DNA from 3 places in the Ruegeria sp. O6 genome. Region 1 is predicted to be linked to each of the others. Evidence: riboswitches for the same ligand, from Rfam matches in the RefSeq annotation. Region 1 holds a riboswitch; each other region holds the start of a gene.
The links. Region 1 has a riboswitch for cobalamin ahead of ACR0DY_RS10395 (ABC transporter substrate-binding protein). Riboswitches for the same ligand answer to the same signal wherever they lie in the genome.
Positions count from the first base shown of each region.

Region 2: another riboswitch for cobalamin. It lies ahead of ACR0DY_RS14460 (DUF1636 family protein); the one in region 1 lies ahead of ACR0DY_RS10395 (ABC transporter substrate-binding protein).
Region 3: another riboswitch for cobalamin. It lies ahead of ACR0DY_RS03240 (hypothetical protein); the one in region 1 lies ahead of ACR0DY_RS10395 (ABC transporter substrate-binding protein).

Region 1 covers NZ_JBQERM010000006.1:160,478-168,310, reverse strand. The annotation lists gene ACR0DY_RS10415 (2-hydroxyacid dehydrogenase) at 1-593, opposite strand, end outside; gene ACR0DY_RS10410 (SH3 domain-containing protein) at 792-1,253, shown strand; gene ACR0DY_RS10405 (NADPH:quinone reductase) at 1,365-2,354, shown strand; tRNA gene ACR0DY_RS10400 (tRNA-Gln) at 2,445-2,519, shown strand; cobalamin riboswitch at 2,681-2,873, shown strand; gene ACR0DY_RS10395 (ABC transporter substrate-binding protein) at 3,027-4,031, shown strand; gene ACR0DY_RS10390 (FecCD family ABC transporter permease) at 4,046-5,077, shown strand; partial or broken gene ACR0DY_RS10385 (ABC transporter ATP-binding protein) at 5,074-5,583, shown strand; gene ACR0DY_RS10380 (GlxA family transcriptional regulator) at 6,473-7,423, opposite strand; gene ACR0DY_RS10375 (GntR family transcriptional regulator) at 7,590-7,833, shown strand, end outside.
Region 2 covers NZ_JBQERM010000011.1:66,426-74,258, forward strand. The annotation lists gene ACR0DY_RS14445 (cobalamin biosynthesis protein CobG) at 1-8, opposite strand, end outside; gene cobN (cobaltochelatase subunit CobN) at 5-3,298, opposite strand; gene cobW (cobalamin biosynthesis protein CobW) at 3,302-4,357, opposite strand; gene ACR0DY_RS14460 (DUF1636 family protein) at 4,362-4,736, opposite strand; cobalamin riboswitch at 4,831-5,035, opposite strand; gene ACR0DY_RS14465 (NAD(P)-dependent oxidoreductase) at 5,138-6,133, shown strand; tRNA gene ACR0DY_RS14470 (tRNA-Cys) at 6,312-6,385, opposite strand; gene ACR0DY_RS14475 (protein-L-isoaspartate O-methyltransferase family protein) at 6,610-7,263, shown strand; gene ACR0DY_RS14480 (TolC family outer membrane protein) at 7,358-7,833, shown strand, end outside.
Region 3 covers NZ_JBQERM010000002.1:6,673-14,505, forward strand. The annotation lists gene recR (recombination mediator RecR) at 1-361, opposite strand, end outside; gene ACR0DY_RS03225 (YbaB/EbfC family nucleoid-associated protein) at 423-776, opposite strand; gene ACR0DY_RS03230 (DNA polymerase III subunit gamma/tau) at 966-2,729, opposite strand; gene ACR0DY_RS03235 (protein-tyrosine phosphatase family protein) at 2,902-3,414, shown strand; gene ACR0DY_RS03240 (hypothetical protein) at 3,406-3,813, opposite strand; cobalamin riboswitch at 3,904-4,122, opposite strand; gene ACR0DY_RS03245 (alpha/beta hydrolase family protein) at 4,255-5,112, shown strand; gene rsgA (ribosome small subunit-dependent GTPase A) at 5,148-6,176, opposite strand; RNA gene ffs (signal recognition particle sRNA small type) at 6,335-6,433, opposite strand; gene ACR0DY_RS03260 (bifunctional 2',3'-cyclic-nucleotide 2'-phosphodiesterase/3'-nucleotidase) at 6,473-7,833, opposite strand, start outside.

The sequences.
Region 1 (7,833 bases):
TCCCAATAGGTCGCCTCTAGTTCTTGCTCAATCTCTGGGCGCAATCTGCGGCGGTTGTGATAATGGATCTGCATACCAAACGCCTTGGCGCGGCGGGCCACAGCCTGTCCGATCCGGCCCATGCCCAGAATACCCAAACGCCGCCCGCCAATGCGACCACCCAGAAACGCGGTGGGGGCCCACCCGGTCCAGTCGCCTTGCTGCATGACGCTCAACCCTTCGGGAATGCGCCGTGTGACAGCGAGAATCAGGGCCATGGTCATATCTGCCGTGTCGTCGGTCAGCACACCGGGCGTGTTGGACACCAATATGCCGCGCTGCCGCGCCGTCGCCACATCGATATTGTCGACACCGGCCCCGTAATTGGCGATCAGCCGCAGTTTTTCACCTGCCTGACCCAATAGCCCGCCATCAATGGTATCGGTCACCGTAGGCACCAGAACATCGGCATCCTGCACCGCTGCTACTAATTCTTCACGCGTCATTGGGGTGTCGTCGTCGCGCAGGCGCACGTCAAACAATTCGCTTAACCGGGTTTCTACTGCCTCAGGCAACCGTCGCGTAACGACAACACTTAAACGTTCTCTTGGCACCTCGGCTCTCCCACTGCTTTGCAAACGGACGCGCGCCATGGCATCGTGGCGCAGGATAAGGCGGGGCACAAGAACCCCAATGGCATTGTGTCGACCTTTTTTCAAAACCGGATCAACAGGCATAAGAGCGGGCAGTCAGTGAGTGGTATTCGACCGGTAAAACGCCGATCTCTGGCGGTAGTTTCCGTATTTCTGGTCATGTTCGGTGTCTGTGCCGCACATGCCGAAGTCAAACGCGGATCGGTCACCAACCTGCCCCTGCCCCGATATGTGTCGATGAAGGCAGCCGAAGGGAACGTGCGGCGCGGACCATCCCTAACCCACCGAATCGATTGGGTATTCAAAAGGCGTGGCATGCCGCTGCAGGTCACTGCCGAATACGGCAACTGGCGCAAGGTCCAAGACCGCGACGGCGCGGGTGGCTGGGTTCACTATGCCTTGTTGTCTGGCGTCCGAACGGTGCTGATCGAATCCGAGATGCTGCCTGTTTATGCCCGCCCCGACCCGACCTCGCCCGTGAATGCCCATTTCGAGACCGGAGTGGTGGCGCGCCTTGGAGCCTGTTCGCTGGACTGGTGCAGGATCACCGCCGGCGGATACCGTGGCTGGACACTGAAATCGAACCTTTGGGGCGTCGATTCTTCCGAAATTCGGGAATAGGCGAAAGACAATTTCCGGTATCCGCGGTTGCGCATCGCCCCGAAAAAGCGCGACAAGCTGTTTGAGTTACCGGCCCAATCGCCGCTTAACTCGACCTAAACGGAGGACCCTATGCGCGCAGTCACCTATTCAGCCTTCGGAGACGCTGTCGATGTCTTGCGCATACAGGATATTCCCCCAGTTCCGCCTGGACCGGGTGAAGTCACGGTCGAGTTGTCTTATTCCGGCGTAAATCCCTCGGACGTCAAGGCCCGCGCGGGAACCCGACCGGGTGTCACAGAACCTCCGTTTCCGCTGATCGTTCCGCACAGCGACGGGGCTGGAGTCATCACAGCGGTTGGCGATGGCGTACCCGCGACGCGGATTGGTCAGCGCGTGTGGATTTGGAACGGGCAATGGCAACGCGCGTTCGGTACAGCTGCCAGCCACATCACCCTGCCTGAATCTCAGGCTGTAGAACTGCCCGAGACGGTGTCACTTGAAACCGGAGCGATTCTTGGAATTCCGGGCCTTACCGCAAGCCACGCAGTGTTCTCGGGCGGCACGCCGCGCGGGCAAACCATTTTGATCCATGGTGGGGCGGGTACTGTCGGGTATCTGGCTGTCCAGCTTGCCAAATGGGCCGGAGCCAATGTGATCGCAACGGCCAGCACCCGCAGCTTTGACCGGGTCAAGGCAGCCGGTGCAGATGTCGTTCTCGACTACTCCGGTGAACACCTTTCGGATCAGATTCTCGACGCAAATGATGGACGTACAATTGGTCGAATCGTCGATGTCGAATTTGGACAGAACCTTGACACCAACATTGCCGTCATCGCCGAGAACGGCCGTATCAACGCATATGGATCTGCCCGGAATATGACACCTGTCTTTCCCTTTGGACCCATGATGTTCAAGGCCGTGACACTCGAGGCAGTCCTGATCTACCTGCTGCCCGCAGATTTGCGCGCCGCCGCAATAGAGACTCTACACAAGGCACTGGCTGATGGCGCATTGATCTGCCCCGTACATAAGGTCTTTACACTGGAAGAATGCGCTGCCGCCCATGCGATGGTACAGGAAGGCAACCGTACCGGAGCGGTGTTGATCGACACCAAATGAGGGGCCTTCAAAAAAAATTTACGGCGCTCGCTTTTTTTGCAAAACGCTCTTGAACCCTGCCATCAACAATCGTAGATAGCCGCTCACCGTTGGGGTGTAGCCAAGTGGTAAGGCAGCGGTTTTTGGTACCGTGTATCGTAGGTTCGAATCCTACCACCCCAGCCATGATTTTCCCTAATATCACACACTATGAATCTGGGTCCGGATTTTGGCGCGTTCTCAGCGGCTTTTCTGATATCAGCGCCATGTTGAGACGCGCAGGTGCATGCTCTTGCGAGAAAATAGGAAAGACCCCGGAGTTTTTTCTTGCCGCAGGGTAAGTGTTAAGGTACCCGCGTTTTACCGGTCCCGATGTGGCTAAGAGGGAATCCGAGGTGCCTTTTGGTGCCAACCGGAACTGCCCCCGCAACTGTAGGCGGCGAGCGCTGTCCATTTCCGTCACTGGGCCATTTTGGTCTGGGAAGACAGGACAGACAAAGACCCGTCAGTCAGGAGACCTGCCGGTATGAAACCGAAACACGCCGGGCGGGGTTGTCCGGGGAGGTTGCCGAAGAAACGCGCCGGGCGGTCTATTTTCTACCCTGCGCTCACGGCAGGCAGTAAAGCGCCTGTTGCTTCGGTAAATGCCCATTCACCCGTTCTCTGGTCATTGACACATGGAGATCGATTGTCATGTTTCTACGCACTGGCCTGTTTGGCCTTTCCTTGCTGGCTACCAGCGCTGCCGCCGAAGGAAACTTTCCCCTTTCTATCGAAAACTGCGGTCACTCGGTCACGTTTGACGCGCCAGTGACGTCGTCAGTCACGGTCGGCCAGGCCGCGACCGAGGTGCTTTATGCGCTGGGTCTGGGCGAGCAGGTTCTTGGAACTTCGGTCTGGTTCAACGAGGTGCTGCCTGAATATGCCGAGGTGAATGCCAAGGTAGAGCGTCTGGCGGACAATGATCCCAGCTTTGAAAGCGTTGTTGCCAAGCGGCCGGGACTGGTCGCAGCGCAATATGAATGGCATGTCGGACCCGAGGGCATCGTCGCCACGCGTGAGCAATTTCACGAACTGGGCATTCCAACGTACGTAATGCCTGCAGATTGCATCGGCAAAGACAATACGGTCGGCGGCGATGGCACCCGCCTGCAAGCGTTCTCGACCGATACGCTGTATCAGGGTATCGAAGAACTGGCGGCAGCCTTTGATGTATCCGAACGCGGCACGGACCTGGTTGCCGAGTACAAGGCCCGCGAAGCCGCAGCCGTCGCCAAGGCGCAAACCGTGAAGCTGGACGATGTGTCAGCCGTATTCTGGTTTTCCTCTCCCGAAATGGAAAGCGACCCGTTTGTGGCCGGACAGAAAGGCGCACCGGGATACATGATGAGTAAATTGGGTATCCGCAACGTCGTCGAGACGGATGAAGAATGGCCAACAGTGGGCTGGGAAACCATTGCCAAAGCCAATCCGACGGTGATTGTTATCGCCAAGATGGACCGCCGTCGCTTTGCTGCGGACGACTACCTGAAAAAGCTGGAGTTCCTGCGCACTGATCTGGTGACCAGCCAGATGGATGCGGTCAAAAATGACCGGATCGTCATTATGGATGCGCAGGCCATGGACGCCACCATCCGCGCAATCCCGGCGCTGGAGGATCTGGCCGAGAAGCTGGATACCATCGGAAACAACCTGTGAACGAGGTCGCCGCAATTTTACGGCAGGGTTTCAAGGCTGCGTGCCTTACCGTGCCATTGTTGATTGCGGCGGTTCTTGCGGGCGCGATGATCGGGGAAACCTCTCTGTCGCCCGATTTGGTTCTCTCCGTTCTGGCCAACAAGCTGGCCGGAGTGGACTTTCCTGTAGACCCAATTGATCAGGGTATTATCTGGAGCTACCGGATTCCTCGCGCTCTGGTCGCTGCGTCCTGCGGTGCCGGTCTGGCTGTCGCAGGGGTCGTGTTGCAGGCTTTGCTGCGCAACCCGTTGGCCGACCCTTACATTTTGGGCATTTCTGCCGGGGCCTCGACGGGTGCCGTGGCTGTAACCATCGCTGGTTTGGGTGGGGGGGCCTTGTCGCTGTCTTTTGGCGCGTTCAATGGCGCGCTTTTGGCTTTTGGTTTTGTCGCGTTGCTGGCCCGAGCCGCTGGCGCAGGGGGCGGACGGGCTGCGACGGCACAGATCGTCCTGGCGGGAATTGCCGGGTCTCAGTTGTTCAATGCGCTGACGGCCTTCATCATCGCCAAATCCGCCAATGCCGATCAGGCGCGCGGGATCATGTTCTGGCTGATGGGAAACCTCAGCGGCGTGCGCTGGCCGGATGTGTATCTGGCCATTCCGGTGGCCCTTGTCGGTTGGCTCATTTGCCGCTTTCACGCCAGAGCACTGGACGCCTTTATTTTCGGCTCTGATTCAGCGGCCTCGCTGGGCATATCGGTACGTCGGGTGCAGGCAACCCTGATCTTTGCGACCGCACTTACAACAGCTGTCATGGTTTCTATCGTCGGATCCATTGGCTTTGTCGGGCTGGTCATCCCTCATGCTGCCCGGTTCCTTGTGGGACCGGGGCATCGCAGGCTTATCCCAACCGCCGCCTTGATCGGAGCGGTCTTCCTGATCGGCGCAGATATCGTGTCGCGCATCATCATCCCGGGTCAGGTTCTGCCGATTGGGGTGGTCACCGCCCTGATCGGTGCGCCTGCCTTTGCCGTAATTCTGGTGCGCGGCCAGAGGAGCGCCCGATGAAGATCGAGGCGAAAAACCTGACATATTCCGTTCGCGGCAAGACTTTGCTGTCAGACGTATCCTTTGTCGTGGAGCCCGGCGAAACACTTGCTTTGGTCGGACCTAACGGTTCAGGGAAATCAACGCTGATGCGCCTGCTGGCGGGGTTGGTACGTCCGGTTTCAGGAAAAGTCGTCATAGCGGGTCATCCCGTTTCGCATTTGTCGCGCAGACAAATTGCCCAACGGATTGCCATCGTTGAACAACAGGCTGATACGGCCGAACGCGTGACTGCACGATCCGTGGTCGAACTGGGCCGCACGCCCTGGCTGTCGGCCTTACGGCCGTGGCGCGCCGAGGACACCTGGCAAGTCGACAAAGCCCTGCAAACCGTGGAAATGGCCGATATGGCACACAGAGAATGGGCGACATTGTCGGGAGGAGAGCGCCAGCGACTGCACATCGCACGCGCTTTGGCTCAGCAACCGGGACTCTTGCTTTTGGACGAACCGACCAACCATCTGGACATTCATCACCAACTGTCGATCCTGAACTGTGTTCGAATTCTAAAAGTGACGACAGTGATGGCGCTGCACGATCTGAATCAGGCGATGGCCTGTGACCGGGTGGCTGTTTTGTCAAAAGGGCGGCTGGTCTCTCTTGGCCCGCCCGAACATGCCCTGTCTTTGGAAACCGTTTCAGAAGTTTTCGGTGTCAAAGCACAGTGGGGGTATAGTACCGGCGGGACAGAACGGTTTCTGTCCTATCATCTGGACTGACGGCTTCCGATCGCTTCTGGTCGTACTGGATATCAGTGTCGTCAGCGCAGCATGCCAGATACGTACAATCTACGGCCTCAAAGCCATATTCCAACGGCGCGCAATCTTGACCTGGGTTTCCTCACAACCCGTCAAGTTGCCCGTCGAATGCTGTCTTGATTCTGACCTGGATTGGATTCGTTCGTTTTTTGCCTTCAAAGATGATCGGCAGGCGCGTTGTCCGAGCGTGGGTCGACCAAACCTCAGTGATATGTTCACTACTTGTTTTGAACCGTGAAACAGATTCCTTTTAGAAACCTCTGAGGCCTGACACAAATCACGACACGCCATCAGGTTGAACAGATTGCGGCGACCGCATGTCGATATTGCAGATTACCCACAATCAAAGCCTCAATCTGAGCCTTAAATTAACGGTAGATTAACGAAACAGGGCACAACAAACCTGTCGATGACAAGTTCTTGATATACTTATGCCAATATCGAGATCTATTGGTGGGTAATCCTGCCGATCTGTTGACTAGTCCAGTTTTAACGAGGGGGTATCTCGGCGGGATCAGGGGGTGCCAGGTCGGACCTGTTCAAGGTCGGCGGATCGCGGCACCCCCGCCGGCAGGTAGAAGCAGCAATTTATCCGATTTCAGTTGATCTTGTTGCGCTGCGCGTGCGGTGTGATGCCAAAACTGGACCGGTATACCCGAGAGAAATGTCCCGGATTTTCAAAGCCGCAGGCCACGGCGACCTCGGTGACCGACGCTTCGGTTTGCAAAAGCAGCTTCCGGGCCCGTTCCAGCCGCATTTCCATAAAGTACCGTTTGGGCGAAGTGTTGAGGTACTTGCCAAACAACCGTTCAAGTTGACGGGTGGAGATACCCAAATTGTCTGCAATGAAGGATGGTGAAACTGGGGTTTCCAGACTGTCCTGCATAATATCTATCGCCTTTGCCAGATGGGCATTGCGCATTCCATTGCGCGACTGCAGCGAAACGCGCTGCTTAGCGGTCGCATTACGCACAGTGTTATAGACCATTTGATCCGCAACATCGGTGGCCAGCTCTTCGCCATGGTCTCGTTCGATCAGATGCAGCATCAGGTCTGCGGTCGCGGTTCCACCTGATGCTGTAATGTGTTTTTCGTCGGCGACAAAGACGCTGCGCACCAGATTGACATCCGGAAACGCCTCCATGAACGCGTCGTGGTATTCCCAATGGATCGCCGCCTGCATACCGTTGAGGAACCCGGCCTCGGCCAGCAGCCACGCGCCGGAACACAATGCCCCGATCCGCGTTCCACGCGCTCGTTCGCGCCGCAGTGTGGCCAGAAGGGAACGGGTCACGTGGTCACGCATGTGAATGCCCGACAAAACAAAGAGCTGATCGCACTTGGACAGTTCCTCAAGTCCGGAATGCACAAGGGTGACGGACCCATTGGAAGACACGGCCTGCTCGCCCTGTTCGGATACAAATGACCAGCGATACAGCTCTTCGCCACTTACAAGGTTGGCGATCCTCAGCGGTTCGACCGCACAGGAAAAGGCGAGGTGCGAAAACTCCTCGACAAGGATGAAGGCGAAGTGCTGCGTCTGAGGCATGAGCAGGACCATTTCCAAACTGGGCCGACGCCCAAGCGTGAGTCTATTTTGCAGACACCCATGCTGCACGAGATTTTTTTGTATACAAGTTGTATTTTTTAGAAATACAAAAATACGACCACCGCGATTCGGACACGGCAGCCAGAGGACATAGTGAGGCCAAAGGATGAAAGACGAAGCCAAGTCGCGCAAAAATGCGCTCAGAGAACACCTGAAGATGTCCATCCTGACGCTGCGCCTTCGTCCAGGTGACGATCTGGATGAGGCGCATTTGTCCGATGAATTCGGCCTGTCGCGCACGCCTCTGCGTGAGGTGTTTCGTCAACTGGCAGGCGAAGGCTATCTGGATCTGCGAAAAAACCGCAGCGCCCGTGTTTCGGAAATGTCCTACACCACACTGCGCGATTTCT
Region 2 (7,833 bases), on a different contig from region 1:
GCACTCATCTCAAACCCTCCAAATCGGCCCGGATCGAATTCCGGCGCGTGTTCCAAAGCCCCGCTTCCAGCAATGCACGGAACCTGTCTTGCATGGCCTGATGGGCCTTCGGGTTGGTCTCTTGTAGAAAGGCATCAACGGCCTCATTGCCCAATGTGGCTTCGTGATAGAGATCAAACAGATGCGGAGCGACAGTGCCCGACAGATGTGCGAATGAGGCCATGTGATCCAGCGTCGCCGCGATCTCGGCGGCGCCGCGAAACCCATGGCGCTGCATCCCGGCAATCCAGCCGGGGTTGGCAGCGCGGGCATGAACGACGCGGCTGATTTCTTCCGGCAGAGTCCGGGCGCTCGGATTATCGGGGTTGGTGTTGTCCAGATGGTAAAGCTGAGCGGTGCCACCAGTGATGTTTTTGGCGGCGGCAAAACCGGCCTCATGCGTGGCATAATCGTTAGCCAGCAGCAGATCAGTTTCCGTCAGATCCTGGAGGTGAACAAAACTGTCGGCCTTGGCGACACGATCCGTGATCCCCGCTTTGTCCTGCGCGATGTGTTCACCTTCCAACGCGTACGAACTGGCCTCAAGCCATGCCTCCCCGGCTTGGGCGCGCGCCTCGTCCGTATAGGTCTCGGACAGATGGGTCATGTTCAGGCCGTAACTGCCGGGTGCCGGGCCAAACACCCGCGCAGCCGGGGCGTGACCGGCATAGGGGTTCCAGTCAGTCGCTTCGTCACGCTCTGACAATGCCCGAACCGCCTGACCATAAAGGGCTGACAACGTGGGGAACACATCGCGAAACAAGCCCGAAACCCGCAGGGTGACGTCCAGGCGCGGGCGGCTCAGGTCGGTGATGGGCAGCACTTCGATACCCGAAACCCGCTCGGATCCCTTATCCCAAACCGGCTTTACACCCAGCAGGTGCAGGGCCATGGCGAATTCTTCGCCCGCAGTGCGCATGGTGGCCGATCCCCACAGATCGACAATCAGCCCTTTCGGGTAATCGCCTTCCTCCTGCAAGTGCCGCCGTACCAGTTCCTCGGCCAGTTTCACGCCTTGCGTGTAAGCTGCGCGGGTGGGCACAGATCGCGGATCGGTGGTGTAAAGGTTTCGCCCGGTCGGCAGCACGTCAAAGCGGCCCCGATAGGGCGAGCCGGACGGGCCAGCCTCGATCCTCTTGCCGGCCAGCGCATTGATCAGGGCCTTGCGTTCGGCATGGGCGGATGGGGCAGGGTCGAAACTGCCGGTCACATCCGGAACACGCCCATAGACGTGCAGCCCGTCGCCAAACTGGCTTTCTTTGATATCGCAGACAAAGCGGTCGATGCGCGTGATTGCTTCGGCGGTGCTGGTGGCCTGGTTCAGGCCCAGATCGTGCTCCAGCCCAATGGCTTGCGCCTCATCCCGGATATCTTCCTGCAACCGGTCACGGCGTCTGGGGTCAAGGCCGTCTGCGTTTGAGAACTCGTCCAGCAGGGCTTCCAGCCGCACCATCCGGTCAGGCGTTCCGCTTTCTTTCATGGGGGGCGGGATGTGGCCCAGGGTCACGGCGCCGATCCGGCGCTTGGCTTGCGCGGCCTCGCCCGGGTCGTTGACGATGAACGGGTAGATCACCGGCAGGTCACGGATCAGCGCCTCGGGCCAGCAGTCTGCTGATAGGGCGACCGATTTGCCGGGCAGCCATTCCAGTGTGCCATGCGCACCGATATGGATCAGCGCATCCGCGCCAAGACCTTTGCGCAGCCACAAATAGAAGGCCACATAGCTATGGCGCGGGGTACGCGAAAGGTCGTGATAGTCGTCATCACGCAGTTCGGGTGTTCCGCGCTCTGGTTGCAGTGCGACCAGCGCCTTGCCGCGTCGCAAAGCCGTGAAGTGAAACGCGCCCTGAGCGAAAGTTGGGTCTTGCTCAGGATTGCCCCATACGGCGTGCAGATCGGTGCGCAGGGTTTGGGGCAATTCAGCGAGTGCGCTCAGATAATCCTCAAGCGGCCACGATATCCGGGCGTCCAAGAGTGCGTCGGCAACCGGATCGCCAGCCGCGATGTCGTAGCCTTCACCGCAAAGATCAGACAGCATCGCCTCAGCCGAGGCCAGCGCGTCGAGACCAACCGCATGGGCCATTTGCCAGTCTTTGCCGGGATATGTGGACAGTACCAACGCGGGGATCTGGTCTGCCTTGGGTTTGTCATTCAGGGCAAGCCAGCCCGATACCCGATCGATGATCGCCTCGATCCGGTCCGACTCGGCCCGATGCGCAAAACGCGAGTATTCCAAATGCGGATCGCGCTTGCCCGGTTCTTTGAAAGAGACAACGCCTGCCGATATTCGCCCGTCCACTTCGGGCAATACCACATGCATGGCGAGGTCGGCGGGTGACAGGCCGCGTTCGGCCTCCGCCCAGGCCTTGCGTCGCGAGGTGGCGAGAGCGACCTGAAACACCGGCACATCCGCTGCGTCCAGAGGCGACGTGCCGGACGCGCCCTTGCCCGAGAATGAAGTGGCGTTGATGATCGCCGACGGTCGCAAGGCGACGACCTGTTCCCTGAGCCAGTCGGCAGCGGCTGGGGTCTTGAGCGACGGGGCAAACAGACCCACCGCCTGAAGCCCGCGGGCGCGCAGGCTGCGGATCAGGGCCGCGACCGGGGCGGTGTCTGCGGATGTCAGATACGCGCGATAAAAGGTGACAAGGATGCGTTTCGTATCGTTCTGGAATGCGGAACCCACCGGGACGACACCCTGATCTGGACACCACGCACCGCATTCGGGCAGGGTTTTCGCGCCCATCACTGGCCCGGCATAAAGCCCTGCTGCCAAGGCCATCTGGGCCAATGCGGCCTGCGCGGCGACTTCGCCGCCGGTGTCACACAGATGTGCCAGCCGCCGCAGGGTCGAGAGGGGCAGGGTCGAATACTCATCCAACCGAGTGTCTTCACGCCCATCCGCCGGTAAAACGGCTAACGCGATGCCTTTGGCTTGCGCCAGTGCCAGAACCTGTTGCAGCCCGTAAGACCAATAGGGCACGCCACCTATCAGACGGATCAGGATGCCCTTTGCGCCCTCAAGTGTCTGTTCGACATAGGTATCGACGGACAGAGGGTGCTTCAGCGCCGCAAGATTGGCCAGCCGCATCGTGGGCATCCGCCCCTCAGGCCCGCCGCCGCGATGCCAGCCCGCCGCGAAAGCGCCCAGGTCACTGTCGGAAAAGGACAGCACAACCAGATCACCCGGGCTTTGGCCCAGATCGGTTGGGGTCTCGGTTTCCTCGAGCCCGTGGCTTTCGCGAAAGACGACGTGCATGACTTACTCGGCAACCTCGGTCACACCCACGAGGATATCACGGATTTCGGCTTCTTTGATGTCGTCATGCTCGGCAATCACGACCAGGCGCGAGCGGCGCTCTTCACCGGGCTCCCACGGGCGGTCGTATTGGTGACGAACCCGCGCGCCGACAGCCTGAACCAGCAGGCGCATCGGTTTGCCAGCGACGGCGGCATAGCCTTTGACGCGCAGGATATTCAGCTCAGTCGCAAGACGTTCGATTCTGGCTACCAGTTCCGCAGGGTCGGTCTGTTCCGGCAACTCGACGATGATGCTTTCGAAATCGTCATGCTCATGATCGTGATGGCCATCGTGATGTGACGGGCGGGCGTCCATGTCATCTTCGGCGGCAGCCTCAAGGCCAAGCACGACACGTACGTCGACGACACCCTCGGCGACCTCGACAACGGGAAGCGGCCGCGGTGCCTCGGCGGCGATGATCTGTTTGGCTTTCGCGACACCTTCGGGACCTGCTAGATCGGGCTTGGTCAGCAGGATGATATCCGCGCACGAGATTTGATCTTCGAACACCTCGGACAAGGGTGTTTCGTGATCGATCGAGTCATCAGCCAGCCGTTGGGCATCCACCGCTTCAACGTTCGGAGCAAAGCGACCGGCGGCCACAGCCTCGGCATCGGCCAGCGCAATCACGCCATCAACGGTGATTTTCGAACGGATATCAGGCCAATCAAATGCTTTCAGCAGCGGTTTGGGTAGTGCAAGGCCGGATGTTTCGATCAGGATGTGATCCGGGCGCGGTTCCAGCGCCATCAGCGCCTCGATGGTCGGGATGAAGTCATCGGCCACGGTGCAGCAAATGCAGCCGTTTGCCAGTTCCATGATGTTTTCCGCAGGGCAATCCGGTATCGCGCAGGATTTCAGAATGTCGCCATCAACACCCACATCGCCAAACTCGTTAACAACAATCGCAAGACGCTTTCCCTGCGGGTTCTGCATCAGATGGCGCACCAGCGTGGTTTTGCCCGAGCCCAGAAAGCCGGTGATCACGGTGACGGGAAGTTTTTCTAGGTTCGACATGATCTCAGCCTCCAATCGGGGGAATGCGCGAGGCGCAGTTTTTGCGGAAATGTTCAGGACGGTCGCGCCACTTCACCAGACCATCGTCTGTGGCCAGATACTTGGTCACACCATCGATGATGACATCGACGTGATCGACTTCGTTCAGGTTCTCGTAAACAAAGGTCCAGCGATCCGGCCCGCCCCGAAGAACGATGGAACAGCCCTGATCGCAGTTCGAAAGGCATTCGACAGGTTTCAGAATGATGCCATCTGGCAGGGCAGCCTGTTCCAAGGCCTTGTGCAACAATGTGCCGGGACGCTCAGCATCATCCTCGAAGGGCAGACCCCGGCGGCAAGTCGTGCAGACCAGTAATTCTACCGGTGCGGTCTCGGTCATGTCTCTCATCCCCCCAAATCCTCTTCGCGGGGGACGGGGTTTCATGCGGGCACCACGTCTGCACATGGACCCGACACCGGAACACCCCGCCCGGTTTCAACTTCGGGTGTTGGCAGGTCTCCCGGCTTGCGGATGCCAGAGCGGTTGCTCTGTCGGATGTCCCGCCTTCCCGGCACAGGCCAGTGGCATTGGGCATCCTCTCCGGTCACGGTCGCGGGGGCGGCTGCGTTTGGCGGATGAACCGTTGACGCATTCCCTTTTCATCGGCTGTTGCCGACACCAACGTCCGGGACATGCGGCACCGCCGACCCGCTTGTCAAGCGGTTCGCGCGCAACAAATAAGCCAAGGTGAAAAAAGCGACCTGTAGGCGTCGTTCGGCGGCATGAAGTGCGTGTTCGGTATGTGGTCGCATGACGGGAAAACGACGAACTTGGAGATGCGTCATATGAAAGTGGGATTTATCGGTCTGGGTAACGTTGGCGGCAAGCTTTCGGGATCCCTTTTGCGCAATGGCATTGACCTGACTGTGCATGACCTGAACGCAGATCTGGTGGCCGAATTTGTCGCCAAAGGCGCAAAGGCGGCAGAAGGGCCCGCCCAGCTGATGCGCGATTGCGATGCGGTGATCACCTGTCTGCCGTCTCCGGCAGCATCGGACGCAGTCATGAAGGAGATGTTGCCCGAAGTGGGCCCCGGCAAGATCTGGATGGAGATGTCGACCACAGACGAAGCCGAAGTCAAACGCCTCGGTGCCGAAGTCATTTCACGCGGCGGTGCAGCTGTGGATTGCCCGGTTTCTGGCGGGTGCCACCGTGCCGCGACGGGCAATATCTCGATCTTTGCGGGCTGTGACCGGGAAACGTTTGAACGAATTCTGCCGTTCCTGACGACAATGGGCCGCCGGGTTTTGCACACCGGCGAGCTGGGCTCGGCCTCGGTGCTGAAAGTGATGACCAACTATCTTGCCACTGCCAACCTGATTACCTGCGCCGAAGCACTGGTTACAGCAAAGGCTGCGGGGATGGATCTGAACACGACCTATGAGGCGATCAAAATCTCGTCCGGCACATCCTTCGTGCACGAAACCGAAAGTCAGGTCATCCTGAACGGGTCGCGCGATATTTCCTTCACCATGGATCTGGTGAAGAAGGATATCGGTTTGTTTCAGGAGGTCGCCGACCGCGCCGGGGTGCCGCTGGAAATAAACCCGGTGATGATCAACATCTTTAACGATGGTATCGCACGATATGGCGAACGCGAGCTTTCACCAAATATTATCAAACGGCTGGAAGAGGCAACCGGCCTGGATATCACCGCCCCGGGCTTTCCAGCCGAAATGACGGATGATGAACCGGAAGAGCCGGGATACGAGGTTGTGCCACAAGGGCGCGCCTGAGGGTAGGGCAAACACCAGACTACATCGCGCCCCGTGAACGAGCAGGGGTAGGCAGGTGTTCCGAAAAAACACGCCATATCTGGCCCGCAGTTCGACAGAATCGCGGGCCATGAACGTCTGAAAATACCAAGCGTCACACGCGCATACTGCGGGGCCAAGTCAGCGATTTGGATGTAGTTGGAGGCGAGTACCGGAATCGAACCGGTGTACACGGATTTGCAATCCGCTGCGTCACCACTCCGCCAACTCGCCTTTTCAAGTAAAATCAAATACTTGCTGTGGTGTGACTGGGTTTTTAACAGCTTTCCTCTGGGGCGTCCAGTGGATTGCGCGCGAAATTGCCGGCAAGATCGAAATTTGCCGAAGTCCACGCCCAAGGAGTTGATCAAGATTCAGGTTGCGGCAACAGGGGCGTTGCTGGAAGGTTCAGGATATGGCACAAGCCGGACATCTTTGGGAATGAGACGAGATATCCAATGACTGACTTCGCAGCCCGGCGCCGCACAATGGTTGATACACAGATCCGCCCCTCTGACGTCACCAAGTTCCCGATCATTGAGGCGATGCTGAGTGTTCCGCGGGAAAGCTTCGTGCCCGATTCTCAACGCGAGGCGGCCTATGTGGACGGCCTGATTGATCTGGGGGACGGGCGCAGCATGTTGGAGCCGCGGACCCTGGCTAAAATGCTGGACGCGCTGAACATATCCAAGGATGAGATGGTCCTCGATATCGCTCCGGCAATGGGGTATTCCACGGCTGTCACCGCGCGGATGGCTGAGTTGGTTGTGGGTGTTGAATGCGACGAAACCCTTGCAGCCGAGGCGCAAAACCTCTTGGCCGAAGCTGACGTGCACAACGCCATCATCCACGTTGGCGCGCTGGAACAGGGTGTGGCGGAACACGGCCCCTATGATGCGATCATGGTGCAGGGCGGTGTCGAGCAGGTGCCCGATGCCCTGTTGGATCAGCTCAAGGACCACGGTCGGATCGTGTGTCTGTTTGTCAAGGGCAACCTGGGTACCGTGCGGATCGGTCGAAAAACCGGTGGTCGCGTCAGTTGGCGTGATGTGTTCAATGCCAATGCGCCGGTTCTGGAAGGTTTTTCGGCAGAGTGTGCATTTTCGCTATAGTCCGCCGATAGATTTTTCTATCACCTTGATTAGTTGAAAAGAAGGCCGCAAACTGCCTGCAGGGCAGTGTAATTTCGTTTGAGAGGATTTTGGTATGCGTGGTTCGGCGACAGGTAAGCTGGTCAGGGCGTTTGCTGTGACCGCAGGACTTGCCATGAGCGTGATGCCAGGGCGTGCAGCGTGGGCAGACAACATAACGGATGCGTTCATCGGCGCGTATAACACCAGTGGTTTGCTTGAGCAGAACCGGGCGTTGCTGCGCGCGGCGGATGAAGATGTGGCCATTGCGCTTTCCGCGTTGCGGCCAATCATCAACTGGACCGTGCAGGTCAGCCAGGATTACACCCGGTCGCGGGTCAATAACGTCGTGACGACAAACGAACCGTCGCGGTTCTTTTCGGGCCTGACGCTGAGCCAGCTTTTGTATGATGGCGGCGCGTCTGTACTGGGCAAGCAGTCGGCGCAGGAAACGGTGCTGTCTACCCGGCAAACCCTGATTGATATTGAACAACAGGTTCTTATTCGCGCAGCAAATGCCTATCTGGGCGTCCTGTTGCAGGAAGAGACCGT
Region 3 (7,833 bases), on a different contig from region 1:
CGTCCGGGCCGACCCCGTCCAGTGCAGACAGCGTGCCACCCAGCACGTGATAGCGGCCCTTGAAGACCCCTGACCGCTCCATCGCCCAGAGGTCGGCGACGTCTTCGACCACGCAGAGTTCGCCGGTCGCTCGGGCCTCGCTATTGCATATGTCACAGATATCCGTGGTGCCCACATTGCCGCAATTCAGGCATTCGCGGGCGGTGACGGCCACTTGCTGCATGGCGTCTGACAGGGGCGTCAGCAGCAGAGCGCGTTTGCGGATCAGGTGCAGCACCGCGCGGCGGGCCGAGCGCGGGCCCAGCCCCGGCAGTTTGGCCATCAGATCGATCAGATTGTCGATTTCGCTGTTCGTTCCCATGGCCTGTCCTGCTTTGCACCGGAGGAAGCCTCCGGCGGGAGTATTTGGGAAAAGATGAAGCTCAGAACGGTAGCTTGATGTCTTTGGGCAGGCCCATGCTTTCGGTCAGCTTGCCCATCTCTTCCTGTGAACGTTCGGCGGCTTTGGCCTGAGCATCCTTGATGGCTGCCAGGATCAGGTCTTCGACCACTTCCTTGTCATCGCCGTTGAAGATCGACGGGTCGATGTCCAGCCCCTTGAGTTCACCCTTGGCTGTGGCCGTTGCCTTGACCAGCCCTGCACCGGATTCGCCGACAACCATCATGTTGTTCAGCTCTTCCTGCATTTCGGTCATCTTGGTTTGCAGGTCTTGTGCGGATTTCATCATCTTTGCCATGTCGCCCAGTCCGCCAAGCCCGCCGAGTCCTTTCAGCATCAGTCGTCTCCTGTGTTTCTGTTTGGTTCTAAATACGGACCGCAGGCAGGTGGCACAAGAGGTCTCCCGCCTGTCCAGATCAGAGCGTCGCGGACCGATCATTTATGTGCCTGCAATCCCTCCCTCAGTTGCATGGTGGAGGGGCGTGAGTATGCCGGTTTCTTGAAACGTGGACCCACGGGCTGAGGCCTAATCCTCTTCGAACGGGTCCCATTCCTCTTCGACTTCGGGAAGGGCTTCGGTCACAACCTTGGCGGCGCGCTGCTCCGGTGTTTCGATCCGAATGATCTTTGCCTTGGGGAATTGCGTCAGCACGGCCTGAACCAGCGGGTGTTCTTCGGCCTCGGCTTTCAGGGCCAGCTCGGCCCGGTCCCGCACTTCCGCGATGGTCGCGGCATCCCCGTCCGAGACAATGGAGACGGCCCATCGATTGCCGGTCCAGCGTTGCAGGGCAGAGCCCAATCGCGACGCCAGATCCGACGGTGCCTGAGGTGTCTGGGTGAATTCGATCCGGCCAGGCTGGTACGACACAAGGCGCACGCCGCTTTCCACCTCGACAAGCAGTTTCACATCGCGGTTTGTGCGGATCAGTTCCACCACATGCCCGAAGGTTGGATAGCGGGCCAGGGCCGTCTGTGCATCCTGCGCCAGTGCAGCAACCGGTGCGCCACCCGCGCCGCGCGGGGGCGATGTATAGGCAGGCGGCGGGGTCGCGTTGGATTGCGTTGCCACCGGGGCCTGCCGGGACGGTGACATGCCCCCGCCCGGCCCGCCGGGTGGCGAAGGTGGGGCGTCTTGCAGCCGTTTGATCAGCTCTTCGGGGCTGGGCAAATCGGCGACATGCGTCAGTCGGATAACAGCCATTTCGGCGGCCATCATCGCGTTGGGCGCGGCAGAGACTTCCTCCAGCGCCTTCAGCAGCATTTGCCACATCCGGGTCAGAACCCGCATTGGCAAGGCCTCGGCCATGTGCTGGCCCCGTGTGCGTTCGTCGGGGGAAACCGTCGGGTCCTGGGCCGCGTCAGGTGTGATCTTTACGACGGACACCCAATGCGTGATTTCGGCCAGATCGCGCAGCACGGCCAGAGGGTCTGCGCCTTCCGCATATTGACCGCTCAGTTCAGTGAGCGCCCCTGCCGCGTCACCGCGCAGGATCATGTCCATCAGGTCCAGAACCCGTCCACGATCGGCCAGACCCAGCATCGCACGGACCTGATCTGCCGTCGTCTCTCCGGCCCCGTGCGAGATTGCCTGATCCAGCAATGAGGTCGCGTCGCGGGCCGATCCTTCTGCGGCGCGGGTGATCAACGCCAGCGCATCGTCGGCGATCTGCGCGCTCTCGGCCCCGGCGATCTTGCGCAGCAGGCCGATCATGTCTTCGGGCTCGATCCGGCGCAGGTCAAAGCGCTGACACCGCGACAGAACCGTGACCGGCACTTTGCGAATCTCGGTGGTCGCGAAGATGAATTTCACATGTGCGGGCGGTTCCTCGAGCGTCTTGAGCAGCGCGTTGAATGCGCTGGTCGAGAGCATGTGAACCTCGTCGATGATGTAGATCTTGTAGCGTGCACTGGCGGCGCGATAGCGGACACTGTCGATGATCTCGCGGATATCGTTGACGCCGGTACGGCTGGCCGCATCCATTTCCATCACATCGACATGGCGACCTTCCATGATTGCGACGCAATGCTCGCACTGACCGCAAGGCTCGGTTGTCGGTCCTCCGGTTCCATCCGGTCCGATGCAGTTCATGCCTTTGGCGATGATCCGCGCCGTGGTGGTTTTTCCCGTTCCGCGAATGCCGGTCATGATAAAGGCCTGCGCAATCCGGTCGGCCTCGAAGGCGTTTTTTAGGGTGCGCACCATAGCATCTTGACCCACCAGGTCGGCAAAGGTTTCCGGGCGGTATTTGCGGGCGAGAACCTGATAGGCGGGGCTTGGCGTGTCTGTCATGTCTTCTCGCTCGGATTCGGTGCTTCGGCACAGCGTAGTGGCGGCGGCACTCCGCGTCCACTGTGGGGCGTGATGATTTTTTGTTTCGGAAACGGGCTGGTTTCCAACTAAACTGGTCCAGCGGATTTAATGACTCATTTCTTAAAGAGTACCTTGGGGGAGGACGCACTTCATGTCGCAGCTGGTCATTTTTGCTCTGCAGGTCGGAGGCGGAACGCTTGCCCTTACTTCAATGCCCGGGCGTGGCGGGGATTACGTCGGCGATCTGGATATGATTGCGGCTTGGAAACCGGGCCTTGTGATTTCAATGACGACGGATGTTGAAATGCTTCAGGATGGCGCGCAGCACTTTGGCAGCGACATCCAAAGCCGTGCCAGCCGGTGGGTTCACCTGCCGATCGAAGATTTTGGAGCACCGACGCAGGCGGTTCAGAAGGCCTGGCCAGAGGTCAGCGCCACGGCCCGACATGCGCTGTCGGGCGGTGGCCGGGTTCTTGTGCATTGCCGTGGGGGGTGCGGCAGATCCGGGATGATTGTTCTGCGACTGATGGTTGAATGCGGTGAACGCGCCAGCGACGCACTGGACCGCCTGCGGGCCGTGCGCCCCTGCGCTGTCGAAACCGATGCGCAGCTGGCCTGGGCGTCCCGGATCACCCCGGCACAGGTGGAAGTGGGATCAAGCTGACAGCTGCTGGGGTGCGTAGCCGGTTTTCCGGGGCCGGATCGTTGAAACCTCGATCATGGCGCAAGGCGGGTTCGCGACAATGCCCGAGGGCAGCGTGCTGAATGTAGGTCCAAAGATCAAATCGGCATAGGCATCAAGGTCCCGAATTGCCGTATCAGGGTGCGCCCCGCAGAAAACGCGAACGCTGTCGGATCGCGCTCGGATCGTTGCCATGCACCCTTCCGCGCAATGTGACAGCGCGCTGTTGCCTTCAAATTCGAAATCTTCGCTGGTGGCCGAAACCGCCTGCGCCATGGCTTCGGAAATCGAGCGGGCCAGTCGCGCCAAAGCCGGGCAGGTATTGCCCGTCCGCTGGCACACAGTTGCGCTGTATTCGTGTGACTTTGTCTTCCAGATCATCCTGCGCCCTCCGCGCGTGGTGGGCTGGATATTGGGGCAGGTGGGACAGCATCTCGCTGTCAGGACCTGCCCGGACACCCCGCCCGAGTTTCGGTTTCAGTTCCGATGGCAGGTCTCCTGACTTGCGGGTCATTGCTCTGCCGACCTTCCCAGCCCGTGGGCCAGTGGTATTTCGGCATTGCTTACCGCTTACAGTTGCGGGGGCAGTCGCGGACTTGGTTGATATCTGTGTGACCAGACAAACCGCACCGTGTTCCCTTTTCATCCCGACCTCTTGTGGGGGCCGGAAACCATCACACAACCGCTAGCGCCTGATCGCGTTCCGAGTCAAGCCGATCTTTAGGCCGGACGTTTGGTCATGCTGGATGCGGTTTACGTTCCGGCTTAGTTTCGTCGGCATCGAAGGCAGGCAAACCATTGTTTCAGCGAAAGCCGGGGATCATGTTGGATACGGAACAGACGGTGTTGATCGAAGATTTCCGCTTTCCGTCAGGGTCCGTGACCTTGTCGGCACGGCTGTACCGGCCAGTGGGTGAGCCGGAAACCGTTGTCGTACTTAACAGTGCCACGGGTGTGCCGCGTGACTATTATCAACACTTTGCGCGATGGCTGGCTACCGAGCGGGGGATAGCTTGCCTGACCTATGACTATCGGGACTACGGGCTTTCTTTGGTCGGCCGCCTGAAAGACGCAACTGCAACAATGGCGGATTGGGCGTTGATCGACATGCCAGCGGCACGGGCCGAAATGCGCAGGCGGTTTCCAAAGGCGCAGCAGTGGACCATCGGCCATTCCGTCGGTGCGATGCTGGGGCCGGTGCAGCCGGATATCGACCAGATCGACCGAATGATCGGTGTGTGTTCGGGGCTGGTGACTTTGAAAGATCACCCATGGCCCTATCGGGGGTTGGCAGGGCTGTTCTGGTATGGCCATGCACCGCTGATGGTGCGGGCGCTTGGGTATCTGCCCGGCAAAGCGATCGGGTTTGGTTCGGACCTGCCCGCCTCGGTCTACTGGCAATGGCGCAAATGGTGTACAGCTCCTCTTAGCTACATTCCCGAGATCGGGCAGAATTTGCCTGATGCGCATTGGGGCAGTTCTGGAACACCTGTGGATCTGTTCACGTTCGAAGATGACCAGATGGCTCCGCCCGAGGCAGTTTGGCGCCTTGCCGACCTGTACGGCCCCGAGTCCAGACGCCACCTTATGAAGCCTGCTGAATTCGGACTGCCGGAAATAGGCCATATCGGAGCATTTGCCCGTCGCAATGCAGCGGTCTGGCCGCGCCTGATCGCCTGATCAGACGCGACGCAGGTTTTCCTAACACCTTGCAGTTATGGCCGTTTGCGAAGTTTCTTGTCCTGCATGACACCGCGCACCATCTTGCCAAACGCCTTGTCCCGCGCCCGCGATTGCGCAACGGTTTCCGAGTTTCGCTGATCTTCACGCCGCAGCTTGCGCCAACGGTCCAGCCGCGCCGGATCAAGCACGCCTTCGTCGATTGAGTTCTGCACGGCACAGCCGGGCTCGGTCTCGTGCTGACAATCCGAAAAGCGGCAGCTTTGGCTAAGCTCTGTGATGTCCGAGAATACGTCGTCGATCCCGTCCTGAGCGTCCAGCAAGCGCAATGCGCGCATTCCGGGCGTGTCGATCAACCATCCACCGTTTCTCATCGGGTGCAACGCACGCACCGTTGTCGTGTGCCTGCCCCGTGCGTCGTCTTCGCGAATTCCAGACGTGGCGAGGTTTTGATCTGTCATGGTGTTGCTGAGCGTCGTTTTACCCACGCCCGACGACCCGACCAGCGCGCCGGTCTGGCCTTTGGGACACCATGCCAGAACCTTTTCGACATCTGCCGGATCCCGAGCGTTGATCGCCAAAACCGTCAAAAACGGGTCCAGAGATTCCACTTGTCCCGAGAAACTTCCGGGATCATCCGACTGGTCAGCTTTCGTCAGGACAACGACCGGATAACATCCGGCCTGGTGCGCAAGAACCAGATAACGTTCCAGTCGGGGAAGGTTGAAGTCCGCATTGCACGAGCTGACAATGAACAATACATCGACATTGGCCGCAATCAGTTGGGTTGCGGCGCCTGTACCGGCAGCTCTGCGTTGCAGCAGGCTGCGCCGGTCCAGAAGGTGGCGCACGCGGTTTTCGGCGTCTGCAAGGACCCAATCTCCGACGGCATATGAACCGGTCGGATTATCCGGTGTCAGCAAAGGGATTTCACCATCCGGGCTCAGCCCGATCAGACGGTCCCGATGTACCGATGCGATACGAAAGGGCGTGTCAGAAGGAAAAGCCGCGTGTTGCGCGGCAAAGTGAGAGGACCATCCCAGGTCCGAAAGCGTATAGGACATTTATCTGCCTGTTTTCAGAAACAGCAATGCCAACGGATGGCAATCGCGCATCCGCAGGTCGTGTGTTCAGGCAGTCAGGTGATTCCGGTGAATCAGAACCAGTCTGCCCGAAGGGTTTTCAATACAATCATAAAGCCCTCCTGCGGCTATGGTTCACGAAGTGAGAGGTTGGACATCGACCCAAGCGGGGCTCGTTGTGGCTGCTTCCTTCCGGACCTGACCAGGTTGGCGAGGCGCTCGCCCGCGCCAACCTCTCGACTGCGGATATAGGGAAGGCATCGGGAAAAGACAACCCGTCAGAGCGTCAGGCGGATTCGTTCAAATCCCCTGCCATCCGAGCCCAGCAGCACGGGATCGAACCTGCGTAACTCATCCAGATATTTCAGGGCGCCCGGACCTGTTCGAAGAATTGTCGCCACGCCCCGCTGCGGCATCAGCGAGAACGGGTAGGGCTGCGTGGCGATTGGATCGGGCGGAAGGTGCTGCGCCAGGTAATCCTGCACAAGGTCCTTGATGCTCAGCGGTGGCAGGCTGATCAGCTCAGACGTTGTCGCATGCGGAAAATGCCCGCCTCCGCTGGCGCGGTAATTGTTCAGCGCCATAACGAATATCTGCTCCGGTCGAACGGGATGGCCTGCATATGTCAGATCACTGATCCGCCTGTGGTCGGGATGGATCATTTTCCCCTGCGCATCGTATCGCGGCGGCTGCGTGGGGTCGATCTGATAAGACAGTCCAAACACGATGTCGAAATTGTACCCGGCCCGTTCAGGGTTGATCAGTTCGGGTTCGGAACCAGACTTTAACTGGTTGAATACGCTGGCTGACATCTCCAACCAGTCCAGCAGGTGCGCACCGCTGATCCGGATTGCACGCAGCTCGTTTGGAAACACATGCAGATCCGCGACATGGCGTAGACATATCTCTCCGGCGGGTACCTCGGTATAATGGCGGGGTCCTGCGCGCCCGCCGGATTTGGCAGGCGAAACAACCGACAATGTCGGCAGACCCGCCAGGTCTGGTCCCTGCAAAAACGGGCGCAGTGCGGCGGCTTGCGCCGCAGCTACAAGGGTCAGCCCGCGATCCGGCGCACAGCAACTGAAATAGCTGTGCAATGTATCCGGGATATGTGCCACCGGTGCGGCAACGGATTGACGGGTCATACGATGTGCCACCTCACACAAGCCCGCAATTTCACTGTCTTCCCCGACGGCTGTGCCGTTGCTGATAACCGGGCGCAGTTCGACGCAGCAATCCCGGATTTGCACTTTGCCGTCCGGCCCGGCGGTCACGGCCAAATCGATAACCCCCAGGTAAGAGCCCGCTGATCCCGGCATGACAACGGGTGTTCCATGTACCAGCCCCGTCAGGTGATCGACCATCGGGGTATTGGCATGGCCCTCTCCTGGAAGTGTCAGGTGAGTGTGCCCGGCCACAATGGCATCGATGCCTTTGATCGCGGCCAAGGGTATCACGGCGTTTTCCATCCCTGCCACCGGTGCGGTGCCCCCAAGGCCGGAATGAGCAAGCGCCACGATGATATCACACCCCTCGTCGCGCAATGTCTGCGTCAGGGACTTTGCCGCAACCAGGATATCCTCGACGACGATATCGTCATCCAGATTATGTGCCTCCCAACAGGCCGTTTGCGGCGGAA